Regions from separate parts of the Bacillus sp. KH172YL63 genome, predicted to be linked through region 3. Evidence: riboswitches for the same ligand, from Rfam matches in the RefSeq annotation. Region 3 holds a riboswitch; each other region holds the start of a gene.

Evidence for each region. Region 3 has a riboswitch for S-adenosylmethionine ahead of KH172YL63_RS08670 (methionine biosynthesis PLP-dependent protein). Riboswitches for the same ligand answer to the same signal wherever they lie in the genome.
Region 1: linked by a shared signal. The riboswitch ahead of KH172YL63_RS16655 (methionine ABC transporter ATP-binding protein) and the one ahead of KH172YL63_RS08670 (methionine biosynthesis PLP-dependent protein) in region 3 are both predicted to bind S-adenosylmethionine.
Region 2: linked by a shared signal. The riboswitch ahead of KH172YL63_RS09900 (YezD family protein) and the one ahead of KH172YL63_RS08670 (methionine biosynthesis PLP-dependent protein) in region 3 are both predicted to bind S-adenosylmethionine.
Region 4: linked by a shared signal. The riboswitch ahead of KH172YL63_RS19210 (O-acetylhomoserine aminocarboxypropyltransferase/cysteine synthase family protein) and the one ahead of KH172YL63_RS08670 (methionine biosynthesis PLP-dependent protein) in region 3 are both predicted to bind S-adenosylmethionine.

The regions. Positions count from the first base shown of each region.
Region 1 is NZ_AP022842.1:3,254,054-3,258,929, forward strand. It holds gene KH172YL63_RS16640 (M20 family metallopeptidase) at 1-583, opposite strand, end outside; gene KH172YL63_RS16645 (MetQ/NlpA family ABC transporter substrate-binding protein) at 596-1,432, opposite strand; gene KH172YL63_RS16650 (methionine ABC transporter permease) at 1,444-2,088, opposite strand; gene KH172YL63_RS16655 (methionine ABC transporter ATP-binding protein) at 2,096-3,121, opposite strand; SAM riboswitch class I at 3,230-3,334, opposite strand; gene KH172YL63_RS16660 (MgtC/SapB family protein) at 3,510-4,031, opposite strand; gene KH172YL63_RS16665 (hypothetical protein) at 4,122-4,331, opposite strand; gene KH172YL63_RS16670 (Lrp/AsnC family transcriptional regulator) at 4,353-4,832, opposite strand.
Region 2 is NZ_AP022842.1:1,997,291-2,002,166, reverse strand. It holds gene KH172YL63_RS09925 (thiazole synthase) at 1-479, shown strand, start outside; gene KH172YL63_RS09920 (MoeB/ThiF family adenylyltransferase) at 476-1,498, shown strand; gene thiE (thiamine phosphate synthase) at 1,518-2,159, shown strand; gene KH172YL63_RS09910 (MaoC family dehydratase N-terminal domain-containing protein) at 2,316-2,765, shown strand; gene KH172YL63_RS09905 (MaoC/PaaZ C-terminal domain-containing protein) at 2,762-3,166, shown strand; SAM riboswitch class I at 3,335-3,440, shown strand; gene KH172YL63_RS09900 (YezD family protein) at 3,558-3,671, shown strand; gene KH172YL63_RS09895 (phosphoadenylyl-sulfate reductase) at 3,773-4,471, shown strand; gene KH172YL63_RS09890 (sulfate permease) at 4,529-4,876, shown strand, end outside.
Region 3 is NZ_AP022842.1:1,746,347-1,751,222, forward strand. It holds gene KH172YL63_RS08665 (zinc-dependent alcohol dehydrogenase) at 1-708, opposite strand, end outside; SAM riboswitch class I at 1,066-1,175, shown strand; gene KH172YL63_RS08670 (methionine biosynthesis PLP-dependent protein) at 1,262-2,389, shown strand; gene metC (cystathionine beta-lyase) at 2,382-3,566, shown strand; gene KH172YL63_RS08680 (bifunctional homocysteine S-methyltransferase/methylenetetrahydrofolate reductase) at 3,583-4,876, shown strand, end outside.
Region 4 is NZ_AP022842.1:3,753,810-3,758,685, forward strand. It holds gene metX (homoserine O-acetyltransferase MetX) at 1-200, opposite strand, end outside; gene KH172YL63_RS19210 (O-acetylhomoserine aminocarboxypropyltransferase/cysteine synthase family protein) at 237-1,532, opposite strand; SAM riboswitch class I at 1,891-2,009, opposite strand; gene KH172YL63_RS19215 (trans-sulfuration enzyme family protein) at 2,105-3,244, opposite strand; gene KH172YL63_RS19220 (DUF302 domain-containing protein) at 3,348-3,728, opposite strand; gene KH172YL63_RS19225 (redoxin domain-containing protein) at 3,807-4,388, opposite strand; gene KH172YL63_RS19230 (hypothetical protein) at 4,381-4,876, opposite strand, start outside.

The DNA.
Region 1 (4,876 bases), 1.5 Mb from region 3:
GGGAAGCCGCCGCATGGGCAGACCTTCCTTTGAATGCGAAATCAAGCGGGTCGACGGCAAGGGTTTTCCCTGTCTGGGTCGTCCTGTTGAACGGATGGACCATCATGCAGGCATCCACGCCTTCGAACAAGCCGGCCTTGACGAAGCTGCCCTTCGCACTTCCGTTGGGGCCGCCTTCTTCGGCAGGCGTACCGAACACCACCACTTCCCCTCCTGTTTCATTCAGTACGGAAGAGAGGGCGATCGCCGCCCCGCAGCTTGCCGTTCCGATGATATTGTGACCGCAGGCGTGGCCGAGTCCGGGCAGGGCGTCATATTCAGCCAGATAGCCGATGACCGGCCCTTCTTTCCCGGAGGATTTCCGTGCCACAAAGGAAGTCTCATGACCGGCCACTCCCCTTTCCACTGAGAACCCGTGGGCTTCGAGGAGGGTGGTCAAAGTTTCTGAAGCAAAGAATTCTTCGTTCCCGATTTCAGGTTTGTCGTGGATCTGATGGCTGATCGACACGAGTTTTACGCCCAATTGATCAACTGCTGAGACGAGGTTGTGTGTACGGTCGGCAAGCGCTGTTCGTTGACTCATTTCTTTTCCCTCCTAATGCAATTCACTGACTGGCACGAATGTCGGGATCAGCGAATCTTTGTATGTTTTCTTGATATGTTCCGCTACGTCATCTTGCTGATAGATCTCCACGATTTTTTTGTAAGTTTGATTGTCTTTGTCTTTTTCCTGTGCCGCGATGATATTGATGAATGGCTTCGATTCTGCCCCTTCGATATAGATGCTGTCATCAACCGGGACGAACCCTGCTTCAACCGCGACACCATTATTGATGATTGATGCAGCCACATCCGGCAGGACCCTCGGTGTTTGGGCAGCGACAACGGTTGTGAATTCAAGGTTTTTCGGATTTTCTTTGATCGCTTCAAGACCTTGTGACTGATCAAATCCTTCTTTCAGCTCGATCAATCCTGCTTCCTCCAGTAAGAGAAGGGCACGGCCAAGGTTCGTCGCCTCTTGAGGCAGGGCGACTGTACTTCCTTTCGGCAAATCTTCTACCGATTCGTATTGTTCCGAATAGATGCCCATTGGCGCGATAAGCGTCGAGCCGATCGGTACTAAATCCAGATTATGTTCTTCCACGAAAGAATCGAAATACGAGATTGTCTGGAAGGCGTTCAGGTCGATATCCCCATCGGCGAGCGCCTGGTTCGGTCTCACGTAATCGGCGAACTCGACGATCTCGATGTCAATCCCTTCCTTTGCTGCTTTCTCTTTTATATACTCCCAGATCGGTGCCCCTGAGCCGTTCACGCCGACTTTCACGACTTCTTTTTCACCTGATCCCGATGCACTGTTTCCCGAGCACCCGCTCAATAGCAGGGTAAATAATAGAATGGCGATGCTTGCTAGACTGATTGATTTTTTCATGATTCCCTCTCCTATCGTCTTCTGATGATTTTTGATAATGTATTTCCTGCTGTCTGCAGTCCCTGTACCATCACGATTAAAATGATGACCGTCACGATCATGACGGATGTTTCAAATCGCTGATATCCGTACGCAATGGCGAGATCCCCGAGGCCTCCGCCTCCGACTGCCCCGGCCATGGCCGATGCCCCGACAAGGCCGATTGTTGCGATTGTGATATTCAGGACCAGCGTACTCAATGCTTCCGGAATGAGGATCCCGAAGATGATCTGCCACGGCCCGGCCCCCATGGACTCGGCCGCTTCGATGACACCCGGTTCCACTTCAAGGAGCGAACTTTCTACGAGTCTTGCAATATACGGCGCCGCAAACACGACAAGCGGCACTACGGCGGCTGCCGTTCCGATCGATGTGCCGACGACCAACCGGGTAAACGGGATGATCGCGACCATCAGGATGATGAACGGGATTGACCGGAACACGTTGATGATGCTGCTCAATACGGAAAAGACGGCTTTGTTTTCAAGCAAGTGTCCCTTTCTCGTCACCACGACGATGATGCCGAGGGGAAGGCCGATGAGTGTGGCGAACAGAAGGGAAAATGACACCATCGCCACCGTATCCCATGTCGCTTCAATAATCTTTGGCCAAAACAATTCCCAATTAACTTGCACGCTTCTCCACCTCGCTTACGAATAATCTGTTTCTCCAATAATCCAGGATTTCTTCCGTTTCGCTCCTGCTGCCGATGATCTGGACGATGAGATTCCCGAACGGCTGACCCTGGAGTTCTGTGATCTGCCCGAATAATACATTGATGTGGGCGTTGAATGCTTTTGCCGTCTCAGAAAGGATCGGCAGGCCCGTTGAATCTCCTTTGAAAATGAGGCGGCAGATGCGCCCTTCCTTGCTGTCATTCAATTTGTCGAGAACCGATGCCGGCAGCTGATCATTCATGACACTTTTCACAAAGTTTTTCGTCGTCGAGGTCTGCGGGTTGGAAAAGATATCGAACACGCTTCCCTCTTCCACGATTTCTCCATTTTCCATCACCGCGACCTTATCACAGATTTCCCGGATGACCCCCATTTCGTGGGTGATCATCACGATTGTAATCCCATACTCCCCGTTGATTCTTTTTAATAGATTCAAAATTGATTCGGTCGTCTGGGGATCCAGTGCGGATGTGGCTTCATCGCAGAGGAGAATCGATGGCGAGGTCGCGAGGGCCCTTGCAATCCCCACCCTCTGCTTCTGACCGCCTGACAGCTCGTCGGGATAATGCTTCGCTTTATCTTCAAGTCCGACAAACGCGAGCAGCTCCTTGACCCTTTCACTGATTCTTTCTTTCGGCCACTTTGCAAGTTTCAGAGGATAGGCGATATTCCCTGCCACCGTCCGGGACTGAAACAGATTGAAATGCTGAAAAATCATCCCGATCCGGTGCCGCTCCTTCCTCAGATCAATCGCCGACTGATCCTTCAGGCTGCGCCCCTCTATGAAAATATCACCCGATGAAGGTTTCTCTAAAAAATTGAGACAGCGGACAAGCGTGCTCTTACCCGCCCCGCTGAACCCGATCACGCCATAAATCTCTCCCTTTTTCACCTCGAAGGAAACATTCTTCAAAGCATTGAACGGGCCATCCTTCGTCTCGAATACTTTCGTAACATTCTGAACTCTGATCATACAGGACCTTCTCCTTTCGCTATGTATCCCTCTTACTTGTGCTTCCGGCCAAATAAAAAGTGCCCCCCTTCATAAGAAGAGAGGCACAAATATGTAGATGTCCCGCTCTTCTCATCTTTCAAGTCACATGACTTGATGGAATTGGCACGGTATTCATAAGAACCCGTTGCCGAGGTATCACAGGGCCAGTCCCTCCACCTCTCTGGATAAGAAGATATCGCTTTATTTAATTAATGTTATGATGCGTTTAAGCATTAGGGTAATGGTATAGAATTTCCATTGTTTTGTCAACAATGTTTTTTGAATATTTCATAAAAAACTAAAAAAACTGACCTCAGTCCCAGGTCAGTTTTGCCGCAATACAGAGTGGAGAGAACAGGCCTCGAGCCTACTCCTCATCCTTCTCTTCCTCTTTTTTCTTCCCCATCTTCGGCAGCCGCACGGTCGTCATTTCCCGGCCTTCGAAAATGTTCCCGATCCTCGTTGTGATGAACGTGATCAGGGTCGCGAAGATGACGATCCCGTAAAAGCCTGCCCCAATCCCGATGCCGACTCCACCTACGTAGAAAATCATCGCAGCGGAAGTGAGTCCTTTTACCCGCAGGCCGTCTTTCAGGATCACACCTGCACCTAAGAAACCGAGCCCTGAAACAATTTGAGCCGCAAGCCGGAAAGGATCCATCATCTTCCCGCTGTCCGGCTGACTGAGCATTTCCGCCCCTTCAATCGAAACGATCGTGATCAACGTACAGGCCACCGCCACATACGTATACGTCTTTAACCCGGCAGGCTTATTTTTCGACGTCCGGTCCCATCCGATCACGAACCCCAGGACCGCACTCACCACAATCCGGAAATAAATATCATGCTGCCAGAAGAAATCCGCTGCTGCATTGATGATATGTGACATGGTGAAATCCTCCTCCTGTGCAAGATTGCTATTTGTAGAATATTTTTTTATCGTACACTAAATTATTTGGTATAGAAAGGGTATGTCCAATCAAAGTTTCCCTTCTCTCATCCACTTGGCAATCCTTATACTGCCAAATACCGCTACTGCAAATATCAATATAGTAAGAACGACATATATGTTCAATGCGTTGATTTCTTTCAAACCATTATCATTTCCGGTTATAAAAAATAGTAAAAAGATAAAAGCAATGTAAAGCAGCACATTGGGTATAATCCAGGCTATTCTCAATTTATTCATACACAACACCTTTATTATAAGTTATTCCCCATGTATCGGCAGCACCGTCGAATCCTTGATCTCCCGGAGCGCCAGGCTCGTCTGGATCTTCGTGATCCCCATTTCATTCAGCCGCCTGATAAAGAGCTCGAGCCCCTTCCGATCCTTGCAGGCAACCTTCAGGAGATAATCGTATTCGCCGGTCAGACAGTGACATTCCAGCACCTCTTTCATCGCTTCCAATGTCTCCTCCAACGCTTCCAGCTTCTCCGTCCGGTGCTCATTCGTACTCATGAACACAAAGCACAACAAATCAAATCCAAGCTTCTCATGATTCAGTATCGCTACCTGCTTCTTGATATACCCTTCCGTCTCCAGCCGCTTGATCCGAGCATGCACGGCCGGTGCGGACAAATTGACCCGCTTCGATAATTGGAGATTGCTCAAATTCCCGTCCTTTTGCAGCAAATCCAACAGCTGCAGATCCATCTGATCAAGGACCCTGCTTACGATTGATTCCATGGTTGGTGTCTCCTTTGTGAATTGATGGTTAGTGGGGGGATGTG
Region 2 (4,876 bases), 250 kb from region 3:
AGGTTGAAGTGATCGGTTGTAAGAAAACACTGCTCCCAGATCCAGTAGAAACCCTCAAGGCAACCGAGGAGCTGCTGAAAGAGGGATTCACAGTCCTTCCGTATACGTCGGATGACGTAGTATTGGCAAGAAAACTGGAAGAGCTCGGTGCTCATGCAATCATGCCCGGGGCTTCCCCGATCGGATCAGGTCAGGGAATCCTGAATCCAGTCAATCTGAGATTCATCATTGAGCAGGCAAACGTCCCTGTCATCGTAGACGCCGGGATTGGCTCACCGTCTGATGCCGCCCACGCCATGGAATTGGGAGCGGATGCGGTGCTACTGAACACGGCGATTTCCGGGGCGGAGGATCCTGTGAAGATGGCCAGGGCCATGAAGCTCGCCATTGAAGCAGGGCGACTCGGCTATGAAGCAGGGAGAATCCCAAAGAAACTCTATGCCTCTGCCAGCAGTCCGGTGGAGGGGTTGAGCGTTTGACACACAATCGATATTCACGGCAGACTCTCTTTTCACCGATTGGTGTAGATGGTCAGCGTAAAATCCAGGATAAACACGTACTGATTGTCGGTGCAGGAGCACTTGGCACGGGGAACGCCGAAGCCCTGGTCCGTGCCGGCGTCGGAAAACTGACGATTGTTGACCGTGACTATGTGGAGTGGAGCAATCTGCAACGGCAGCAGCTATACAAAGAACAGGATGCCATCGATTCTTTGCCAAAAGCGGTTGCAGCAAAAAACAGATTGCAAGAAATCAATTCAACAGTCGAGGTTTCTGCTCATGTACGAGATGTATTGGCTGAAGATTTGTTGGACCTGCTCAATGGCGTCGATCTCATGATTGACGCCACCGATAACTTTGAAACAAGGATGATGATGAACGATGCAGCCCATCTCCATGACATCCCCTGGGTCTATGGTGCCTGCGCAGGAAGCTACGGCATCTCCTTTGCCATGGTACCCGGTGTTACTCCTTGCCTGCAATGCCTGATCCATTCGGTCCCGACCGGGGGAATGACGTGTGATACGGCGGGAATCATCAGTCCTGCCGTTTCTTCTGTCACAGCCCTTCAAACGACCGAAGCGTTGAAAATATTAGTAGAAGATGCCTCTTCACTCAGTCACAGAATCGTTTCATTTGATTTATGGAAAAATGAGTATTCGTCTTTGTCTGTCGGCTCATTAAAAAAAGAAGACTGCCCCTCCTGCGGTCACACAAGGACATATCCTTACCTGCAATATGCCAACCAAACAAAAACAGCCGTCCTATGCGGGAGGGAGGCTGTTCAAATCCGACCCGCATCACCTGCGTCCATCAATCTTAAGGAATTCGCCTTGATGCTAAGCACCAAAGGAAAAGAAGTGATGGCGAATCCCTATTTGATTTCTTTCAATGAGGGAGCTTTGAGATTCGTTCTTTTCAAGGATGGCCGGGCGATCATCCATGGAACGAAGGAAACCGATACGGCCAGGACAGTCTACCACCGCTATATGGGATGAAGGAAGCAGGGGTGAAAATATGAATATACAACACTATTTAAGGCTTTATTTCATCATGGGCAGTACGAATTGTGAAAAGGATCCCATTTCAGTGTTGAAAGAAGCCGCCGCAGGGGGGATCACCATGTTTCAGTTCCGGGAAAAGGGCCTCAACTGCCTGCACGGAAAAGCCAGGTACACCCTCGCCCGGAGCCTGCAACATGTATGCCGCGCGCACAAGATTCCTTTCATAGTGAATGATGATGTGGAACTTGCCCTTGCATTAAATGCGGATGGGGTTCATATCGGACAGGAAGATGATTCAGTCGAAGACGTACGGAAAAAAATCGGCGAGAAGATCCTTGGCGTGTCCGTCCATCATGTGGAAGAAGCCAAGCGTGCAAAAAATGCGGGAGCCGACTATATCGGCGTAGGCCCTATGTTTCATACGTCCACGAAGTCCGATTGCAGGGATGTGCAAGGTCCCTCAGTGATCAGATCAATCAGAAAAGCAGGCATAGAGCTGCCACTTGTGGGTATCGGTGGCATTCACGCGGGAAATGCATCACAGGTTCTTAGAGCAGGGGCAGATGGAATCGCTGTCATATCAGCGATTTGCAAAAATCCTCCTGATACGATTCATTTACTGCACGTCACGAAAGAAAACAATTCATCAACTTGACATCTGATACAAGGGGCAGCCTCATGACAGAATGGGACTGCCCCTCTTTTTGTAAAAAAATCTCCATGACAGCCCTGATTCTCAAGTCACCTCCATAATTTTCAGGATAGAATGATAAGATAATAGTAAGAGTTTGAAAAGAATAGAGGTGTAGACATGTTCCAGAAATATATAGGCAGGCGCTCTGATCCTGTTGCCAACATTGTCGAACAGAACGCCGTACGTCAATTTGCAGAAGCGATCGGCGGCCCTCATCCCATCTATGTGGACGAAGAGTACGGCAAACGTTCCCGTTATGGTAGAAATATTGCTCCACCAACTTTCCCGAGGGTGTTTGACTACGGAATGATTGAAGGTTTCCATTTACCAAACGAAGGATTGATCCACGGGGAACAGTCTTTTCAATACAGGAGGCCGTTATATGTAGGCGAAACGATATGCTGCTCGACTGAGATAAAGAATTATAATGAACGGGCCGGTTCGTCGGGGACGCTTGGCTTCCTTGTGATCGAGGACATCGGGAAAACACCGGAGGGAGAGACCATTTTCTTTTCCACCTCCACTGTAATCATTACGGAAGCCGTCAAAGAGAGGTGGAATCAATGAGAAATCTTCGGACATATCAAAAAGGAGACCGACTTCCCCCGCTTGAACTGGGACCGGTTTCGCTGGAAGATTTGATTTCTTACAGCAAGGCTTCAGGTGATCACAATCCCATTCATGTGAATGAAGAAGTAGCACTGAATCTCGGGCTCCCCGGTATCATCGCCCATGGGATGTGGACGATGGGAACTGCCTCCAGGCTGTTCAGCGCTCATAGTGAGGAAGGCTTCATACAAGACTACTCTGTCCGTTTTACAGGGATGGTCCTCCTTGGAGACAACATCACCCTGCTCGCCGAATTAACAGATATAAGGGAAAATTGTCTCTCCTTCAGCCTACTCGCAATCAATCAGCATGACAAAAAAGTGCTTGAAGGAAGCATCGTCTATTCACTTTTCCAGTAGGGCTCCATCCAGCAATTGAAAAAATATGATGTCGTATTACACCAATTGATTGAATAGATATAAAGTATATGGAAAGTAAAAATAAGACAAAAGACATAAATCCGATAGAAAAAGTCGGGTTGACTTCCGTGTGTAATGTGATATTATTTAGAATATTAAAATTAATAACTCTTATCCAGAGTGGTGGAGGGATCTGGCCCTGTGAAGCCCAGCAACCTACGAAATGTAAGGTGCTAATTCCAGCAAAATGGGAAGTCATTTTGGAAGATAAGGTATTCTTACCTGAACAACTTTCCAAAATGGATGGTTGTTTTTTTGTTTTTGAATCTGGATAAGAAGAAATTGGGGGAATCATGTGACCAAAGCGAATAAACAAAACGGGGACGACGTGATGGAAAAGATTCAATCCATGCTGGAATCGATGAATTTTGGTTCCATCACGATCGTCGTTCAAGACGGGAAAGTCATTCAACTAGAGAAAAATGAGAAAGTCCGAATTAAATAAGCTGACTAGACAACTAGAGGCGCATAACACAGATAGGGGAATCCCTTTATCTTGTTATCGCCTCTTTTTGTATGGATAAGCCTCAGGGAAAGGGGTGCAATATGTTAACCTACTCAAACTGGAAAGCGCACACTGTCGATTTTGACATAGACCCTGTTTATAAGGGCGCTTTGAATGTACTGAAATGGACTTATGAAGAGTACGGAGGCGAAGTCGTCTATGCCTGCAGTTTCGGAATCGAAGGCATCGTCCTGATCGATCTCATAAGCAAGGTAGAACCTCACGCAAAGATTGTATTTCTGGATACAGGCGTACATTTTAAAGAAACTTATGAGGTCATCGAAAAAGTAAGAAAAAGATATCCAGGTATAGATATTCAGATGAAAAAACCGGAATTAACCTTAAAAGAGCAGGCTGAGGTCCACGGAGAAAAGCTGTGGGAGAGAAATCCAAATCAGTGCTGTCAAATTCGAAAGTTAGATCCTTTAAAAGAGTCACTATCAGAAGGAAAAGCATGGATTTCAGGCTTAAGGAGGGAACAATCGCCCACAAGGAGGAATGTTGAATTCATCAACAAGGATGAAAAATTCCAATCCATCAAAATTTGTCCATTGATCCACTGGACATGGAAAGACATTTGGCGATACGCCCATAAACAGAATCTAACGTATAACGCCCTCCATGATCAGGGATATCCGAGTATAGGCTGCTCCCATTGCACAAAGCCTGCCATCGATATGAATGATCTCCGCTCTGGGAGATGGACGGGTAAAGGCAAGACAGAATGCGGACTTCATTAAGCGGGGTGAGAATCTTTGCTTGAAATTCTGGCCATCGCGATCAGCTTGTTCTTTGCCATGAACATTGGTGCCAGTGGAGCGGCCGCATCGATGGGGGTGGCGTATGGAGCGGGAGCCATCAAGAATATCCGTACGGCTCTCTTGATTTGTGCAATCGGTGTTCTGAGCGGAGCGGTACTTGGCGGCGGTGAAGTGGTGAAGACCATCAGTTCAGGGATCATCCCGCCATCACTCTTATCCATCAAGATTGTCATCATCATATTATCTTCGGCGACCATATCGCTGTTCCTGGCGAATTTAATCGGGATCCCCTTATCAACAAGTGAAGTGACGGTCGGGGCGGTGGTTGGTGTAGGAGTCAGCTTTCAGGTGCTGTACGTGAAGTCTTTGATCACCATCATGAGC
Region 3 (4,876 bases):
GCCGATATCTTCATAGTTTTTGAAATTATAGATGTCCACTTGATTGGTCCGTTTCGCATGATCAAGACGGTGATCGACCTGGTCGACAGCGATGACCCTTTCGGCACCTTTCAATTTAGCGAATTTCTGTGCCATCAATCCAATCGGCCCACTCCCAAGTACGATGACCGTATCTCCTTTTTTGACGCCACTGTGCTCTACACTCCAAAAGGCGGTAGGGATGACATCTGACAGAAACAGGACGCTTTCATCTTCCAACTGACTTGATTCAGGGACTTTGAATGATGTGAAATCGGCATAAGGAACGCGTAAGTACTGAGCCTGACCTCCGGGATATCCCCCGTTCATTTCAGTGAAACCGAACAGACCCCCTACCTCACCATGAGGGTTGGACTCATCGCATTGACTCTCCATCTGGTTCTCGCAGAAAAAGCAGCTTCCACAGCCAATGTTGAAAGGGATAACGACGCGGTCTCCTTTTTTCAGTGTTTTTACGTCAGGTCCGACCTCTTCTACGATTCCCATCGGTTCATGACCAACCACGTAATCCTTCTCAGGCTCGATCCCTCCTTTATAAAGATGAAGATCAGAACCACATATGCCACTAGCCGTAATTCTCACAATCATATCTGTTCGTTCTTGAATGGCAGGGTCCTCTACTTCTTTCACGACCATTTTTTCTTTTCCTTGAAATGTAACACCTTTCACCTTCATCACTCCTGTCAATTTTGTAAGATTCTTCTATGTGTATACACCATTTCCATGGGACGTAAACCAACGAATGTTTTAAACCTTAGGGGATCACATCCTTGGTGTTCAATAAACGTTGCTAACCAGCAGTGTGAAAAAGCATAAGTATGGAATGAATTACCAAATGCATGGTGTGGAAGATTCAATGAGAACATTCCACATTGATCTAAAGTTTGTTCTGTTAAATGACCGGTTGTGAGTCATAGCGAATAAAAAGTAATTGCGTTTCTTTTTTAAAAATTCTCACTTTTCATTGACAGCCATGCTTACTTGTTATAAAGTATGAGAAAGTTAAACTTCACACAATCAAATAATTTCTTATCTAGAGAGGTAGAGGGACTGGCCCGACGACACCTCAGCAACCAGCCGCAGTTACAGGTATGGTGCTAATTCCAGCAAGTTGATGTCAACTTGGACGATAAGAGGGAGAAAGAATAGACAAAACCTTCTTATTTTATAAGAAGGTTTTTTGTTTTTTCCCTTTTCGATTTCAGTGGAAGAAAAGGAGAGAATGAACGTGAGTAAACATATTGAAACGTTGCTTGTTCAAGCGGGTAACCGGAAGGACCCTGCTACGGGAGCGGTGAGTCCGCCCATTCATTTATCGACCGCTTATGAACATAAGGGAATCGGGCAATCGACCGGTTATGATTATTCAAGAACAGGGAATCCGACGAGAGCCACGTTAGAGGATGTGTTGGCCGGACTGGAAGAAGGTTATGGTGGATTTGCCTTCAGTTCAGGGATGGCAGCGATTCAGGCCGTTTTGTGCCTTTTCTCTTCAGGGGACGAACTGGTTGTCTCGAAAGATCTCTATGGCGGCAGTTACCGTTTATTTACTCAATATGAGAAGCAGTATGATATGATCTTTCATTTTGTAGATACAAGTGATATTGCAGCCATCACCAATAAAGTGAACGGAAGGACGAGGGCGATTTTTCTTGAAACGCCTACCAACCCGTTGATGAATGAAGCTGATATTTCGGAAGTTGCACACTTTGCGCAGGATAATGGGTTACTTCTGATCGTAGACAATACGTTTTATACTCCGGTTCTGCAGAAGCCATTAACAGATGGGGCAGATATAGTGGTCCACAGCGCCACCAAGTATCTGGGCGGACATAATGATGTATTGGCGGGGGCAGTGATCGTACAGTCCAGGGAGCTCGCTGAAAAAATCTATACGATCCAAAATTCAATCGGATCGGTGTTGGCACCCTTTGATTGTTGGCTGTTACTGAGGGGGATGAAAACACTCAGCCTCAGAATGCGCCAACATGAGGAAAATGCCCGTGCACTTGCCCGCTATCTTGAAGAACACCGGTGTGTAACGGACGTACTGTATCCGGGAAGGGGAGGCATGCTTTCTTTCCGCCTTGAAAAAGAAGAATGGGTCTCCCCGTTCCTTCAAAGGTTAAAGGTCATTACGTTTGCAGAAAGTCTCGGCGGCGTGGAAAGTTTCATCACCTATCCAGCCACCCAGACGCATGCGGATATTCCGGAAGACGAACGAAACAAATTGGGCATTTGTAACCGGCTGTTAAGATTTTCAGTAGGAATCGAGCATATCGACGACTTAATCGAGGATTTGGAGAATGTTTTTCATCAATTGGAAAAAGAGGTGCATACGTATGAGTAAAAAACCATTTTCAATTCAGACGTCACTCATCCATTCCCACGGTATCCATAAAGAAACAGGGGCAGTTTCAACACCGTTACATCATGCCACCACATTTCATCAACAGGATTTTGATCAGTACGGCAAGTACGACTACAGCCGATCAGGAAACCCGACAAGGGAAACAGTGGAAGAAACCATCGCTGAGCTTGAAGGTGGCGTGAGGGGCTTTGCCTTTTCATCGGGAATGGCGGCCATCTCAACAAGCTTTTTATTATTATCGAGCGGTGATCATGTGCTTGTATCTGAAGAAGTTTATGGAGGAACTTATCGCATGATCACAGAAGTCCTGACCAAATTCGGCATAGACTATTCGTTCGTAAACATGAAAGATCTTCATGAAGTCGCCTGTTCAATCAAAGAAAACACAAAAGTGATTTATATGGAGACACCATCGAATCCACTCCTGAACATCACGGATATACAAGGGGTAGTGAAGCTGGCAAGGGCGAATGGATGTATGACATTCCTGGATAACACATTCATGACGCCCCTTCTTCAAAGGCCGATCTCCCTGGGTGTGGATGTTGTGCTGCACAGTGCAACAAAATTCCTTGCCGGACATAGCGACGTTCTGGCGGGCCTTGCTGTGACGGGAAGTGAAGAAATTGCAGAGAAGCTTTCCTTCCTGCAAAATTCATTTGGTGCCGTATTGGGTGCACAGGACTGCTGGCTTTTGTTGAGAGGTTTGAAAACACTTCATGTACGATTGAAGGAATCGTCAGAATCGGCTTATAAGATCGCTACGTTTCTGGAGAAAAGAAAAGAAGTCGAGGAAGTCTACTATCCAGGTTTGAGCTATCATCCTGGACGGGAGATTCAGATTCGCCAATCAGAAGGTCCGGGAGCGGTGCTTTCGTTTAAGTTAAAGGGAGAAGAAGAGGTAAAAAGATTCATAGAGAATATCAATATACCTGTTTTTGCAGTAAGCCTCGGGGCGGTCGAATCGATCCTTTCCTACCCTAGCAGGATGTCCCACGCCTCTATGCCGAAAGCAGAAAGGGAAAGGCGGGGAATCACCGATGGATTATTGAGGCTCTCGGTAGGGCTTGAGAACGCCGAGGAGCTTATAAAAGACCTTGAACAGGGGCTGGACAGTTTAAATAGAAATAAAGGAAACAGCGTCATTAATTTATAGAGAAGGAGGGAATGTGTTGAAACCGTTACTGGATGCACTGAAAGAAAAGATACTGATCGCAGACGGGGCGATCGGGACCCTGCTGTACTCATACGGAGTGGACCGATGCTTTGAAGAGTTGAATCTGTCTCATCCGAATGAAGTGGTAAAGGTTCACAGGGAATATATCGAAGCTGGAGCCGATATCATTCAAACGAATACGTACGGAGCGAACTATCAGAAGCTGTCAAGGTACGGCCTTGAGGACTCTGTGAAGGAAATAAACACTGCGGCGGTCCGTCTTGCCAGAAAAGCAGCAGGTCAGGACACATACGTTCTTGGCACCGTCGGCGGGATCCGGGGGATCAAGCAAAATGTCCCCTTGGAGGAAATCAAAAGAAGCTTTCGGGAACAGCTTTATTGTTTATTATTGGAGGGCGTCGACGGGCTCTTGCTTGAAACGTATTATGACTTTGAAGAATTGACAACTGTATTGAAAATTGCCAAACGTGAAGCAGACATCCCTGTGGTTGCACAAGTTTCCCTTCATGAAACCGGTGTGCTGCAAAATGGCATGGAGGTAGGGGAAGCGCTGAAGCAGCTGGAGTTACTCGGAGCGGATGTCGCAGGAATAAACTGCCGAATGGGACCGTTTCATATGGTCAACTCACTGGAAGAGGTCCCATTACCGAAAACAGCTTTCTTATCGGTTTATCCGAATGCAAGTCTCCCGAACTATGAAGAAGGCCGCTTCTATTATTCTGCTGAACCGGGGTATTTCGGGGATATCAGTAATGAACTGAGGCTGCAGGGGGCAAGGATCATCGGCGGCTGTTGCGGTACAACACCCGACCATATCCGGTCTGTTGCCGAAAAATTAAAGAGCAGGGAACCGGTGACTGAAAAAGTGGTGAAAAGAAAAAAAGCCGTGGAAATTTCTTCACCAGCAATCAGGGGGAAACTGCTTCATGAACAAGTGAAGGAAAAGAAAACAATCATTGTGGAACTCGATCCGCCGAAACATCTCGATACCACATTGTTTTTTCAAGGGGCGAAGGCTTTGAAGGAGGCAGGAATCGATGCGTTGACCCTTGCTGATAATCCGCTTGCCTCACCTCGTATCAGCAATGATGCCATTGGGAATCTGATCCACTCGAAATATGACCTTACCCCGCTCGTTCATATTACGTGCCGGGACCGGAACTTGATCGGACTTCAATCCCACCTGATGGGGCTTCATACGCTTGGCATCCATAACATACTCGCAATCACCGGTGACCCTGCAAAGATCGGGGATTTTCCGGGAGCGGCTTCAGTGTATGATTTATCTT
Region 4 (4,876 bases), 2.0 Mb from region 3:
CCATCCCACCAGCCCGGGCACTCATCCGTCCCCTTCACTATATGGGTCCCGGTGAGGGCGTGGCAGACAAGGATCACAGGACCCTCTTTATTTCCTGTACGTTCATATGCCAAATCGACATTCCGCAGCGTGGTGCCTGACTCTAATGTGAGGGATGGGAGAGATATGGAGCTGACTTCATACGCAGTGGACGCATCCATTTCTCCACCTCCTTTTTCAAGTTTGTCGTTTCTTCCTTATACAGGAGAGGTTTCCAGTGCCACTTCGATTGCGTGGTCAAGGTCCTCAATAAGATCCTTCGCCGATTCCAATCCAACAGAAAGCCTCACCAGATCCTCCGTCACGCCAGTCGCCCGGATTTCCTCGGCGTTCAACTGCTGGTGTGTCGTGGAAGCCGGATGGATGATCAATGATTTCGCATCCCCCACGTTCGCCACATGTGACCAAAGGGAAATATTGTCGACGACTTTCCGGCCCGAATCCCTTCCACCTTTGATGCCAAACACAACGATCGATCCGGCACCGTTTTTCAAATACTTCTCGGCAAGCCCGTGGGACGGATGCTGTGGGAGTCCCGGATATGACACCCATGCGATCCCTTGATGCTGATCGAGATGCTCGGCGATCTTCCGGGCATTTTCTGTATGGCGTTCAATGCGGAGATGGAGCGTCTCCAACCCCTGCAGGAGCAGGAACGCATTTTGCGGGCTCAGACATGCCCCAAGATCCCGCAGCAGCTGTACCCTCAATTTAGTAATGAAGGCGGCCGCACCCACATCCTGTGCGTAGCGCAATCCGTTATAGCTTGGATCCTCCTCGGTGAAGCCCGGGAACTTCTCATGATTCCAGTCAAACTTCCCGCCGTCGATCACCACTCCCCCAATCGCCGTCCCGTGGCCGCCGATCCATTTCGTGGCAGAATGGATGACAATATCTGCTCCCCACTCAATCGGCTTACAAATATACGGCGTCGCAAACGTGTTATCGATGATGAGCGGAATATGATGCTCATGTGCAACCTTCGCCACCGCTTCAATATCCAGCACGTGAAGACTTGGATTCCCGATCGTCTCCGCAAACACCGCCTTCGTTTTCTCAGTGATCCTCTTGCGGAAATTCTCCGGATCGGACGGATCTACGAAATGGACCTTGATGCCGTATTTCGGAAGCGTCGTGGAAAAGAGGTTATACGTCCCGCCATACAGATTTGTCGCAGCCACAATCTCATCACCTGCCTGCGCAATGTTCAGGATCGCCAGGGAAATCGCCGCCATCCCCGACGACACCCCAAGCGCCCCGATGCCGCCCTCGAGCAGTGCCAGGCGCTTCTCCAGCACATCGACCGTCGGGTTCATGATCCGGGTATAAATGTTCCCCGGCTCTTCAAGGGCAAATAATTTTGCGGCATGATCACTGCTGTCAAATACATAGGATGTGGTTTGGTAAATCGGGACCGCACGTGATCCTGTGGTCGGGTCCGGTTCTTGGCCTCCGTGAAGCAGTAGTGTGTCGAAGTCGAATGATTTGGTCATTTTGGGTTCCTCCTGTGGGTTGGGATTTTGGTTTGGTTAGGGTGTTGCCTAGGCATTTGCCTAGGGTTTTGCCTGTTGAATTTTGGGTGGATTTTGTCTGTTGAATTTAGGCTGATTTTTGACTGTTAAACTTTGAACGAATTTTAACTGTTGAATCCAAACTGATTTTTACTGTCAAACTTCAACCGAATTTTAACTGTTAAATCTAAGCTGATCTTTACCTGTCAAACTTCAACCGATTTTTAACAGGCAACAAAACCGGGCAAACCGCCCAGTCAAACTCCCCCCGATCCTCTACCGGAAAGAGCAAAACAAAAACCCCCTTCCTAAGAAGAGGGTCTAATTGAATAGGGTCCTCCTCTTATCTTTCAGGCAAATTGCCTGCAGGAATTAGCACCTTTTCATGAGACGCGATCTGCGCACATGAAGGTTGCCGGGTTTCATCGGGCCTAGTCCCTCCACCTCTCTGGATAAGAGCATGTAGTTGTCAATGTGTGATTTCTTGCGTTGAGATGAATTATAAAGGGTAACCGACCTCAGCGTCAAGGGTATTGTTAGAATTTTTTAATTATTTACTTTTCGACCGATTTTTTAACAGCTTCTTCAAATTGAGCGACGATGTCCTCCCCGTCTTCGATGCCGAGCGATATCCGGACGACGTGGGTGTTGATGCCGAGCTTTTTCTGGGCATCTTTCGGCAGGGCACGGTGGGATGTTCCGAGCGGGTAGGACACCGTTGTTTCGACACCGGCAAGGGAAGGAACGATTTTGATCCAGCCGAGGGACTTGAAGAAGGTGCTCATATCGCATCTTTCATCAAGCTCGATCGTCACGATCGCCCCGTTTCCTTTCGTCGATAAGTTTGTCGGGTAATAAACTTCTTTAATATCGGTGTTGCTGTGAAGCCATCCTGCCAGGGTTTCTGCGTTGCGGGCCTGGGTGCCGATCCGGAGCGCGAGGGTTTTTGCCCCTCGGCATGTCAGCCAGGCTTCGAATGGACTCAGATTGGAGCCGATGTTGACGACCTTCTCTCTTGCCTTCCTTACCAACTCTTCCTTTCCGACGACGACCCCGGCGGTGATGTCACTGTGGCCGCCGATATATTTCGTGGCGCTGTGTGCGACAAGATCCACCCCTTCAAGGTAAGGCTGTTGTAAAAACGGTGTCGCAAAGGTGTTATCAATCATGGTGAACAGATTGTGTTCTTGAGCGAGGTTCACCATTTGTTTGATATTCTCTACCCGCATAAACGGATTAGTGACTGTTTCACTGTATAGGAGCTTTGTTTGCGGGGTTAGGGCCGCTTCAATGCTATCTTTATCGGTAAAGTCGACGAAAGTGGTCAAGATGCCGAATGACTTCAGCTCTTCTTTTAGCATATGGAATGTGCCGCCGTATAAATCCTCGGCAGCCACGATATGATCACCTGAGCGGACAATGGCAAGGATGCCGACAAGGATGGCCGATAACCCTGATGATGTGGCCACTCCGGCCGGTGCACCTTCAAGGCCGGCAACCATGTTCCCCAGCTCATCTGTATTGGGATTCCCCGTTCTTGTGTAGAGATAAGGGGACTTCCCTTCATAGAAACCTTCAAGCTCTTCAAGGGAACTGAATGAGAAAGCGGACGTCTGATAAATCGGCGTCGTTTTACTGTGGATCTCCTCCGTTCCCTGTAACTGACTATGTACGACCTTCGTAGTGAAATTCATGTCTGTCATCCTTCCTGAATCGATGTATTTTTAAAAGTGTATCATATTCAGAAGATTGTGGCATGAAAAAAACCTGCTGCCGATCAAGGCAACAGGTTCTTCTTTATACGCGTTCCAAACATCCGATCAAACGGTTTTCAATATCGAGTGCAGTAGCCTTCAATTCATCAGAATCGACCATTTCAATCAGCTTGCTTGGCTTCGCCATACCGATCTTCGTTGTCCCTGATTCTGTGTAGACGGTCACTTTACAAGGGAGGAAGTAGCTGACGAGCATGCTCTCTTCAAGCACCTTCTTCGCTTCATGGGGATTACACACTTCCAATACGACGACTTCTTCGTTAAAGTCCAATCCTTTGTCATCAAGTTTTTGTGCCAGATCAAGATGCCACAGTACACCAAAGCTTTCCTCTTTCAGTGCCGCTTCCACTTTCTCGACTGCTTCCTTTACGCTCATTGAGACTTCCTTTGTATAATGAAACATAAAAACATCTCCTCCTGTCATTTTTATACCTCAGAGAGTATCGGATCAAACTACTTTTTGGGAGGTCCGTCCCTCCGGTTATTCCATTCCTTTGACCATTTTCTCCATCATGTCTTCGTTCATGGGGCCGACGATTTTGTGCTGGATGGTCCCATTGGTGTCGATCATGTAGGTGGTTGGGATGGTGAAGGCCCTGTACAATTCACCTGCATCGCCTGTTTCATCCATCAAGATCGGGAAGGTGAGGCCGTAGCCATCAACGAACTGCTGCACCGCTTTTTGGCCTTCATCCATGGAAGTCAAGTTGACGGCAAGGATTTCGACATTTTCCGATTCTGCCTTTTTTTCGTAGTATTTTTGCATATGTGGCATTTCTGCCTTGCAGGGCGGACACCACGTCGCCCAGAAGTTCAGGATCACCTTCTTACCCTGATAATCGGAGAGTCTCACACTTTCCCCGTCAAGGGTCTCAAGCGCCAATGCCGGTGCCTTGTCCCCTTTTGCAAGACCCTGCTCCGCATCCGAGAGATCCATCGATTCATTGGCTAATTGAGCGGCTTCTTCCTTTGCCTTTTTTTCCTGCTGATCTTGAAAGAAGTTCACCAGAAAGATCCCGATCAGAATCGCGACCACCGCCAATGCGAAATTCCGTTTATTCACTTTGTTTCCTCCTTACAAATAAAAGAAAGGTGAAGTATGCTGCTGCAACAAGGTAGGTCCAGTCGGCCGTCGTCAACTCAAAGGCACCGTTAATAGAATGAAAAAGGATCTGCAGTAGAGTAAAAACAATCAGTAGCTGTCCTGACCATACATTCCCTTTTGCCCCCCTTACTTTTCCCTTAACATATAAAAGCAACGCGCCATTGAAAACAAATTGAATTGATCCGATGAGGTATTCCTTCTCCAAAAGATGAAAAACAAGCTCAAAGAATAAGACTGTGATCAACCAGACAAGGATGGTCACCGAAATTTGATCGACCCGTTTTAAAAGGAGATAGCCGCCTGCAGCAAGCAACCCAGACCAATATCCAACTGTACCCCCATGGAAATAGATCAGGGTCAGCGGATGTTTGATGACGGTTTGAAAATCGACTATGATTACACTCAGCTTCCAAACGAGAATAAATAAGATGATCCCCGTGGAATAC